2 linked regions of the Methylotuvimicrobium sp. KM2 genome follow. The protein of the gene in region 2 binds, or shares a complex with, the protein of the main gene of each other region. Links are inferred from orthologs where the notes say so. Each region holds a gene or a part of one and is shown on either strand. Other genes may lie near its edges.

Region 1 (2,998 bases), 1.8 Mb from region 2 along the record:
GATAACGACGCCTATCGGTTGATCAAGGCATTGACGCCGGGGCCGTTCACTTTTATCCTGAATGCTACGCGCGAAGTGCCGCGCCGCTTGCAACATCCTAAGAAAAAAACCATAGGCATTCGGGTGCCTGATCACGCGATCGCCTCATTACTCGTGGAGACTATTGGAGTGCCGTTGTTCAGCTCGACGCTGGTCTTGCCGGGCGAGTCGTCGGCTCTAACCGATCCCTATGAAATTCGCGATCGGCTCGAGCATGAACTCGATCTCGTAATCGATGCCGGTATCGTGCCGGACGAACCGACTACAATTATTGAATGTTCGGGAAAAAATCTCGAAATTATCAGGCAAGGAAAAGGCCAAGCACCGATGCTGGACTAACCGAGAAATCCCTCTATGATGAACGAATTGTCTTTGATCCAGCGTATTATCGTCTGGGTTATTCCGGTGATTTTCGCGATTACCGTACATGAAACCGCTCACGGTTGGGTCGCCAAAAAATACGGCGACAACACCGCTAAAATGCTCGGTCGATTGACCTTGAACCCGTTGAAACACATCGACCCGGTCGGTACGATTCTTCTGCCCGGCATATTGTTATTGACCGGAACCGGTTTTATATTCGGCTGGGCAAAGCCGGTACCCGTCGATGCGCGAAATTTCAAGAATCCGCGGCAGGATATGGCCATCGTCGCATTGGCGGGTCCGGTATCGAATTTACTGATGGCTGTGGGGTGGGCGTTGATCGCTCGAGCGGGTGTGACGATCAATGTCGATTTCATGACACAGCCGATGATCTATTGGGGCATTGCGGGGATATCGATCAATCTGGTGCTGGCACTGATTAATCTGATACCGATACCGCCTTTGGATGGCAGTCGCGTCGTTTCCGGCATTTTGCCGAACCGATGGGCTTGGCAATACAACAAATTAGAGCGTTACGGTTTTTTGATATTATTGCTGATGTTATTTACCGGTACATTGAATGTCATACTGGGTTATCCGATGTTTTTGGCGCAAAATATGTTTTTTTCATTAGCTGGGTTGGGGTGAGGGTTTTGATCGGTTTTCGGTTAAGGTGATCTATTGACGATGCAAGTAGCGCAAGCGGAAGATTTACCCCCGGTCGAAGAAGTACTGGCTATCGTTCAGGGATCGCCGTTCATGGAGTTTCCCGAGGATCTTTATATACCGCCCGATGCGCTGCGAGTCTTTCTCGATACCTTTGAAGGACCGCTGGATTTGTTGCTCTATCTGATCCGGAGGCAGAATCTCGATATTCTGAATATTCCGATCGCGCAGATTACTCGTCAATACATCGGTTACATCGATATGATGACCGAGCTTAGGCTCGAATTGGCCGCCGAATATCTTGTCATGGCGGCACTGTTGGCTGAAATTAAATCGCGCATGTTACTGCCTAGGCAGGTCGCCGAAGAAGAGGATGATGATGAAGATCCGAGAGCCTTATTGATCCGAAGGTTGCAGGAATATGAGGTCATTAAAAAGGCGGCCGAGGACATCGATGGCATGTCGAGGCTGGAGCGTGATCTGTTTATTGCCAAGGCCGACGTATCGATGATTGAAATCGAACGCCCGTTACCTGATATTCAATTGCGGGAAATGTTATTGGCTTTGCAAGACGTATTAAAGCGTGCCGACCAATTAAGCCATCATCAGATTGTTAGGGAGCCATTATCGGTTCGAGAGCGCATGTCGAGCGTCTTGGAGAGGCTCAAAGGTGGGGAAGGGGTCATTTTCAATCGATTGTTTCTGACTCAAGAAGGGCGCCATGGCGTCGTCGTGACTTTTTTGGCTATTCTCGAGCTCAGTAAAGAAGGCTTGATTGAAATCATTCAACACGAACCTTTGACCGAAATCGTGGTCAGAGCGGTTGCTGCAAGTGCTTAAATTTTAATAAGATTCTCGCGCAAAGGCGCAGAGGAATTTTGCTGTTACCCAAGCTCCAGCTTGGGTAACCTGATCAGGAAGCTCTAGCTTCCCGACAAACAAAGAAGATTGAACGAGAAGGTCGGGGTTGATTAAGAGTGTGCGGAGCTTGTGACGGTCTCATGAAGCCGGAGCTTCCGGAGTGTCTTTCCCAAGTTGGAGCTTAGGAAAGAGCGAGATATGGGGTGGCCGTTTTTAGCTTGATGCGTATGGGTTGCAACCCCGTCTTAAATGTTTCGACCCTGCTAAAGCAATCCAAGATATTTGGGGACAAACCGAAACATTGGGGACGGGTTAAATAATTCGTCCCGCAGAAGGGGTTGAATTACCGAATTCGTAAAACCACCTCTACGCCCTTTCGCATCTGCGCGAGGAAAAATTTAACAATACGTATAGTCTTAAAAAAAGCAACTTTCTAGCAACTCTCGTGGATATCAAACGAATCGTCGAAGCCCTGTTATTCGCATCGGATAAACCGATGACGGTCAAACAACTCCAGCAAACTTTTCCCGAACTCGAACAGCCCGAAATCGAAACTCTGCAAAAAGCCGTTGACGAAATTGTAGAAGATTATGCATCGCGGCCTGTCGCCTTGAAAAAAGTCGCTAGCGGTTACCGTTTTCAGGTTAAGCCGGAATTATCATTTTGGGTCGGACGCTTATTCGAGGAAAAACCGCCTAGATATTCCAGAGCTTTGTTGGAGACGCTGGCGATTATTGCCTACCGTCAACCGGTCACGAGAGGCGATATCGAAGATATTCGCGGTGTTGCAGTCAGTTCGAATATTATTCGCACGCTTCTTGAACGCGAATGGATCAGGATTATTGCGCATAAAGAAGTGCCGGGGCGCCCCGCGCTGTATGGAACGACTAAACAATTTTTGGACTATTTCGATTTATCTTCCTTGCATGAGCTTCCGACATTACAGGAAATCAAAGAATTGGATTTATCGGTAGCCAGTAATCAGCAACTAATGCAGGAACAGAGTGAACAGCAAGAAAACAACCGACCAGAAGTCACAGAACAAGGGCAGGAATCCGAATTTAAAGCA
Region 2 (4,668 bases):
AATTATTTATTGTCGGGAAACCGAGACTGCAATAAAGCTAACAAAAGGGCTCGAGACGTTCGTTCGTTTCGAGCCCTTTTGATCAATTGCCCAACGACAAGCGATTCCTCAACACTTCAACCGTTTCGTCGGTCAGCGGTTGGCGCTGATCGTCCCACGGCACGCCATCGAGCTCCTCGGCCAATATATCGATCGTTTCGATAAAATCATCAAATACCGACACAGGATCATCGACTTCACGCGGTTGCATAAAAAATACCAAGCCCGGCGTCGTGAATTTTTCTAAATCACGATCAGGGAATATGCCAGGCTCAACCATGCTAGCCACGCCGAAATCCACCAAGCCTCTACTATCCAAGCGCTCGTAAATCTTAATATTACCGTAGACCAATCCGACACTGTCGAAAGCCAAGGCCAGATCGGTGCCGTTAAACCCTTCATCCTCGGCGGCTATCAAACTAAATTGAATTAGCGCAGGCAGTTGATCTTTCGATTTTTTGGTTTGATACGGCTGAGCCGATGCATCGGTATCAGGCTGTTTAACCGACTCGTAGCCGTATCGTGTTTCAGTCGAATAATCCTTGAAATCGGCCGAATCATCCTTGCCTTGCGCAGAGTCGAGCGGCACGATGTCGAATTCGTCGTGTTCGGGATGCAAGGCCAGCGACGGATCGATATTCCGTACCGACTCCTTATCGTCGAAATAAAAACCATCCCGCCGAGATTTTTTGCCTTTGAAATAAGACCACAGCAACATGACCGCGATCACAATCAACCCCATGACAATAATAACCATTCTTAAAATTTCTTTATCCATTAGCTTTCCGCCAGACTCATTGCTTCTTCAATATCCACCGCGACCATGCGCGACACTCCGGGCTCTCTCATCGTAACACCTGCCAATTGTTTTGCAATCTCCATCGTCACCTTGTTATGCGATATAAATAAAAACTGCACGGCCGCGGACATTTCTTCGACCATTTTCGAAAAACGGCCCACGTTAGCATCGTCCAGTGGCGCATCGACCTCGTCCAATAAACAAAACGGCGCCGGATTGAGCTCAAAGATAGAAAATACCAATGCAACCGCCGTTAATGCTTTTTCACCACCCGATAACAAATGAATCGAACTGTTCCGCTTGCCCGGCGGACGGGCGATGATATTGACACCGGCCGCCAATACATCGACTTCAGTCAATTCTAGGTAAGCCTGCCCTCCTCCGAATAGCTTAGGGAATTTTTCTTGCAAACCGCTGTTTATTTTATCGAATGTTTCCCTAAAACGCTGCCGGCTTTCTTTATCTATTTTATTGATCGCTTCCGTGAGAGTATCCAAGGCTTCGGTCAAATCGGCATGCTGATCGTCGAGAAACTTCAGGCGTTCCGACTGAACTTGATATTCATCGATCGCGCTCAGGTTAATCGCACCCAACTTATCGATTTGAGTTGCCAGTACATCGACTTTCGATTTCCAGCCCTCTTCATTAGCGTCTTCCGGTATTTGCTGTAATACCTGCTCAGGTTCGGCATCGATTTCATTTAGTTGTTCGGTGATTGTTTGCCGCCGAACCTGACACTCTTGCTGCTCGAAACGGAGCTTATCCAAGCTTGCTTTCTGTTTTTCCAAGTCGCGCTGAATTTGCGTATGCCTCTCGGTTAAACCGGCGATGATTTGTTCGGTTTCCTCGAGTAATTTTCTCGCGGCCTTAAGATCCTTCTCCAGCCTTTCTTTATCGGTACGGTATTGTTGCAATAAGAGCTTTTCATCGTCAATCGGCGCGGCAGTGTCGACCAGCTTTTGCTCCAGTTCCGCGATACGCTCGCCGGCTTGTCGATTTTGCAGACTTAAGCGTTCGATTTGTTTTGTCGTCAAAGACTCTGAAGAACGCAATGATTCAATCTTCGACTGATAACTGAAAACCTGTTGCTTAATTTCCGAAGCTCGGGCCTCAGCGGCTTGCAGCTTAGTTTGCAAAACCCGATTAGCCTCTACCAATGCTTCTTTTTGTTCATCTAGTCGATACAAATGTTGCTCGGCTTGTTGCAATTTTATTTCGGCTTCGGCTTGCATCTCCGCCTGTTCGGCGGTTTCAGCGACGATTTCATCGATTTCATGACGGACCTGCGCCAAGCGCCGCTGTTGCTGCTCGTGCCGGGCTGACTCCGCGCTCAATTCGGCGCTTTTAGCCGATAATTCCGAACTGAGCGATTTTTCATCTCGCTGCCAGGTTTCCCGATGAGCTTCGGCATCTTTCAAGGATTGCTCGGCGTCTTCGATCCGCTCCTCGAGTTGCTCGATTTGTTGTTGCAATTCCGATTGGCGCTGTTTAAGCGAACGCAGTTCTTTTTCACGTTGCAAAACACCGGTTTTACTGTCTTTACTGTGAATAATACGTAACCAACCGCATCCTATCCAAGTGCCGTCGGGTAGAATAATCGATTCGTAAGGTTTGAGCGACGATTCCATCGCCTTCGCAGAGGCCAAATTATCCGCGCAATAAATACCGGTCAACAAACCCTGCAAATCCCAAGGTGCCTTGACCTTATCGATCAAGGCCGGCAATGCGGTATGTTGCAATTGTTGTTTAAACTCTCGCGTTTCAAACAGCGTCACCGAATCCTCGGTCAGGTTTTGCAATACTGGAAACAGTGACTCGGCATCCTCAACGCAAACCGCCTCGAGATAAGCACCCAGTACGGTTTCAAGCGCATGATCCCAGCCGCTTTCGACTTCGAGCAACTCCGCCAGACGTTTATTATCCGTCAATTGGGCTCGATCCAACCATCCAGCCAAATGCTTGTTATCCTTCCCCATCGCATGTTGCTGCAACAACTCCAGCGATGAAATCTTGCCGTTGACGCCATGCAGCTCGGAGCGCAAGCCGTGCAACTCATGATTATTTTGCTTGAGCTGTTGACGTTGCTCCTGGATGCGCGCCAATAAATCCTCCAGTTGCCCATGCATCTCATCGCGCTGCTCTTGAAGTAATTCGACCGTTGCGGACAAGTCTTCGATAGCGGTTTGTAAATGGCTTGCGGTCAATTCGCCCTGCTCGGTATACAATTTATCCAAGCGCCCTTGCAGTTGGCGACTTTGACTATCCAACTGTTGGATTTTAACCCGTTCGATTTCGGCTTGTTCCTTAGCGCCCGAACTTGTCGCAAGATAAGACTCCCATTGCCGTTGCCAAGCGCTTTTTTCATCCTGCGCTTGTTGGCGCGCCATGTCCGCATCCTCGGCGCGCTCCAGGCTCAGCGCCAATGCTTCATCGGCTTCGAACAAGGCTTGTTTAATTTCCTCCAATTGCAGTTGATCGTTTTCAAGCTCGTTAGCCGATTGCTCGAGCTGCCGCCTGAGCCGGTCAATCTCGACCACGATCTCCTCATGGCTTTTTTGATTCAACTTGATCGTCTGCTCCAAACGACCGACTTCGGAGGACGTCTGATAATATTCGCCTTGCGTGCGATTCATCGCCGCTTGCCGATTCTTATGTTCGGCGCGCGCGGCTTCGATCGCGGCGTCGGTCTCGCGCGAAGAAACGAACAAACGATTATGTTCTTCGGCAACTTCACGCAACTGATCATCCAATTTCCGCAAGGATTGATGATAACCATCCCAGCGCATCGCCAGCAATTCCAATTTGAATTGACGCTCTTGCTGCTTTAGGCCGGTATATTTTTCGGCTTTTTCGGCTTGTTTTTGCAGATGTTTCAATTGTTTTTCGACTTCATCGCGCAAGTCGGTCAAACGCTCCAGGTTTTCGCGCGTATGCTGCATGCGCGACTCGGTTTCCTGGCGTCTCTCCTTATACTTGGAAACGCCCGCCGCTTCTTCGATGTGCACGCGTAGTTCTTCCGGTTTGGCCTCGACCATGCGCGAAATCGTACCCTGTTCGATGATCGCATAACTTCTCGAACCAAGCCCGGTACCTAAAAACAAGTCGGTAATATCCTTGCGTCGGCAACGCGCATTATTTAAAGCATACATTGATTGCCCGTCACGGCTGACCTGGCGTTTGATCGAAATCGTATTGTATTTCGCGAACTCGCCGCCGGCCTTGCCTTCGCTGTTATCGAATATTAATTCGACCGATGCTGTGCCGACCGGTTTACGCGATGCCGAACCGTTAAATATCACATCGGCCATGCTGCCGCCGCGCAGATGCTTGGCCGAACTCTCCCCCATCACCCAGCGAACCGCATCGATGATATTGGACTTGCCGCAACCATTGGGCCCGACGATCGCGGTTAAATTACCGGCAATCGGGATAACGGTCGGATCGACGAACGATTTAAATCCTGAAAGTTTGATTTTTTCCAGTTTCATTACTGGTACAATGCTGCTTGGTTTAAATGGAAATAACCGCGTATTATTAACGATATCCGGATTAACTTCGACTTTTTATTTTTGCTTTTTATCATCGATACATGACGACACAACCCAGCACACAGCTCGAAACCTTCGACAACCCAAGACCCGGCAGGGATTTTACGATTCGCATCGACATCCCGGAATTCACCTGTCTGTGCCCTAAAACCGGCCAACCCGATTTCGCGACGTTAACGATAGAATATGTTCCGAATCAACTCTGCGTCGAACTCAAATCGCTAAAACTCTATATGTGGTCCTTCCGCGATCGGGGCGCATTTCATGAAGCAGTCACGAACG

The links. Proteins that work in one complex are often made in the same cells at the same time.
Region 1: the proteins of smc (region 2) and WJM45_RS16440 are in contact, whole or in part, in a crystal structure (PDB 3ZGX), measured with the Bacillus subtilis proteins. The link is inferred for Methylotuvimicrobium sp. KM2 from one-to-one orthologs.

The regions. Positions count from the first base shown.
Region 1 is NZ_CP150634.1:3,915,154-3,918,151, reverse strand. It holds WJM45_RS16440 (ScpA family protein), read left to right. Parts: upstream 1-1,089; coding sequence 1,090-1,908; downstream 1,909-2,998. Other genes in the region: scpB (SMC-Scp complex subunit ScpB), read left to right, coding at 2,375-2,998; WJM45_RS16445 (site-2 protease family protein), read left to right, coding at 394-1,050; WJM45_RS16450 (L-threonylcarbamoyladenylate synthase), read left to right, coding at 1-378. UniProt on the Bacillus subtilis protein: Participates in chromosomal partition during cell division. May act via the formation of a condensin-like complex containing Smc and ScpB that pull DNA away from mid-cell into both cell halves.
Region 2 is NZ_CP150634.1:2,083,328-2,087,995, reverse strand. What follows is about bases 617-4,631. They hold smc (chromosome segregation protein SMC), read right to left. Parts: upstream 4,327-4,631; coding sequence 817-4,326; downstream 617-816. Other genes in these bases: queF (preQ(1) synthase), read left to right, coding at 4,428-4,631; WJM45_RS08860 (cell division protein ZipA C-terminal FtsZ-binding domain-containing protein), read right to left, coding at 617-817. In the rest of the region: small metal-binding protein SmbP, read left to right, coding at 1-1; more of WJM45_RS08860, read right to left, coding at 83-616; more of queF, read left to right, coding at 4,632-4,668. UniProt on the Bacillus subtilis protein: Required for chromosome condensation and partitioning.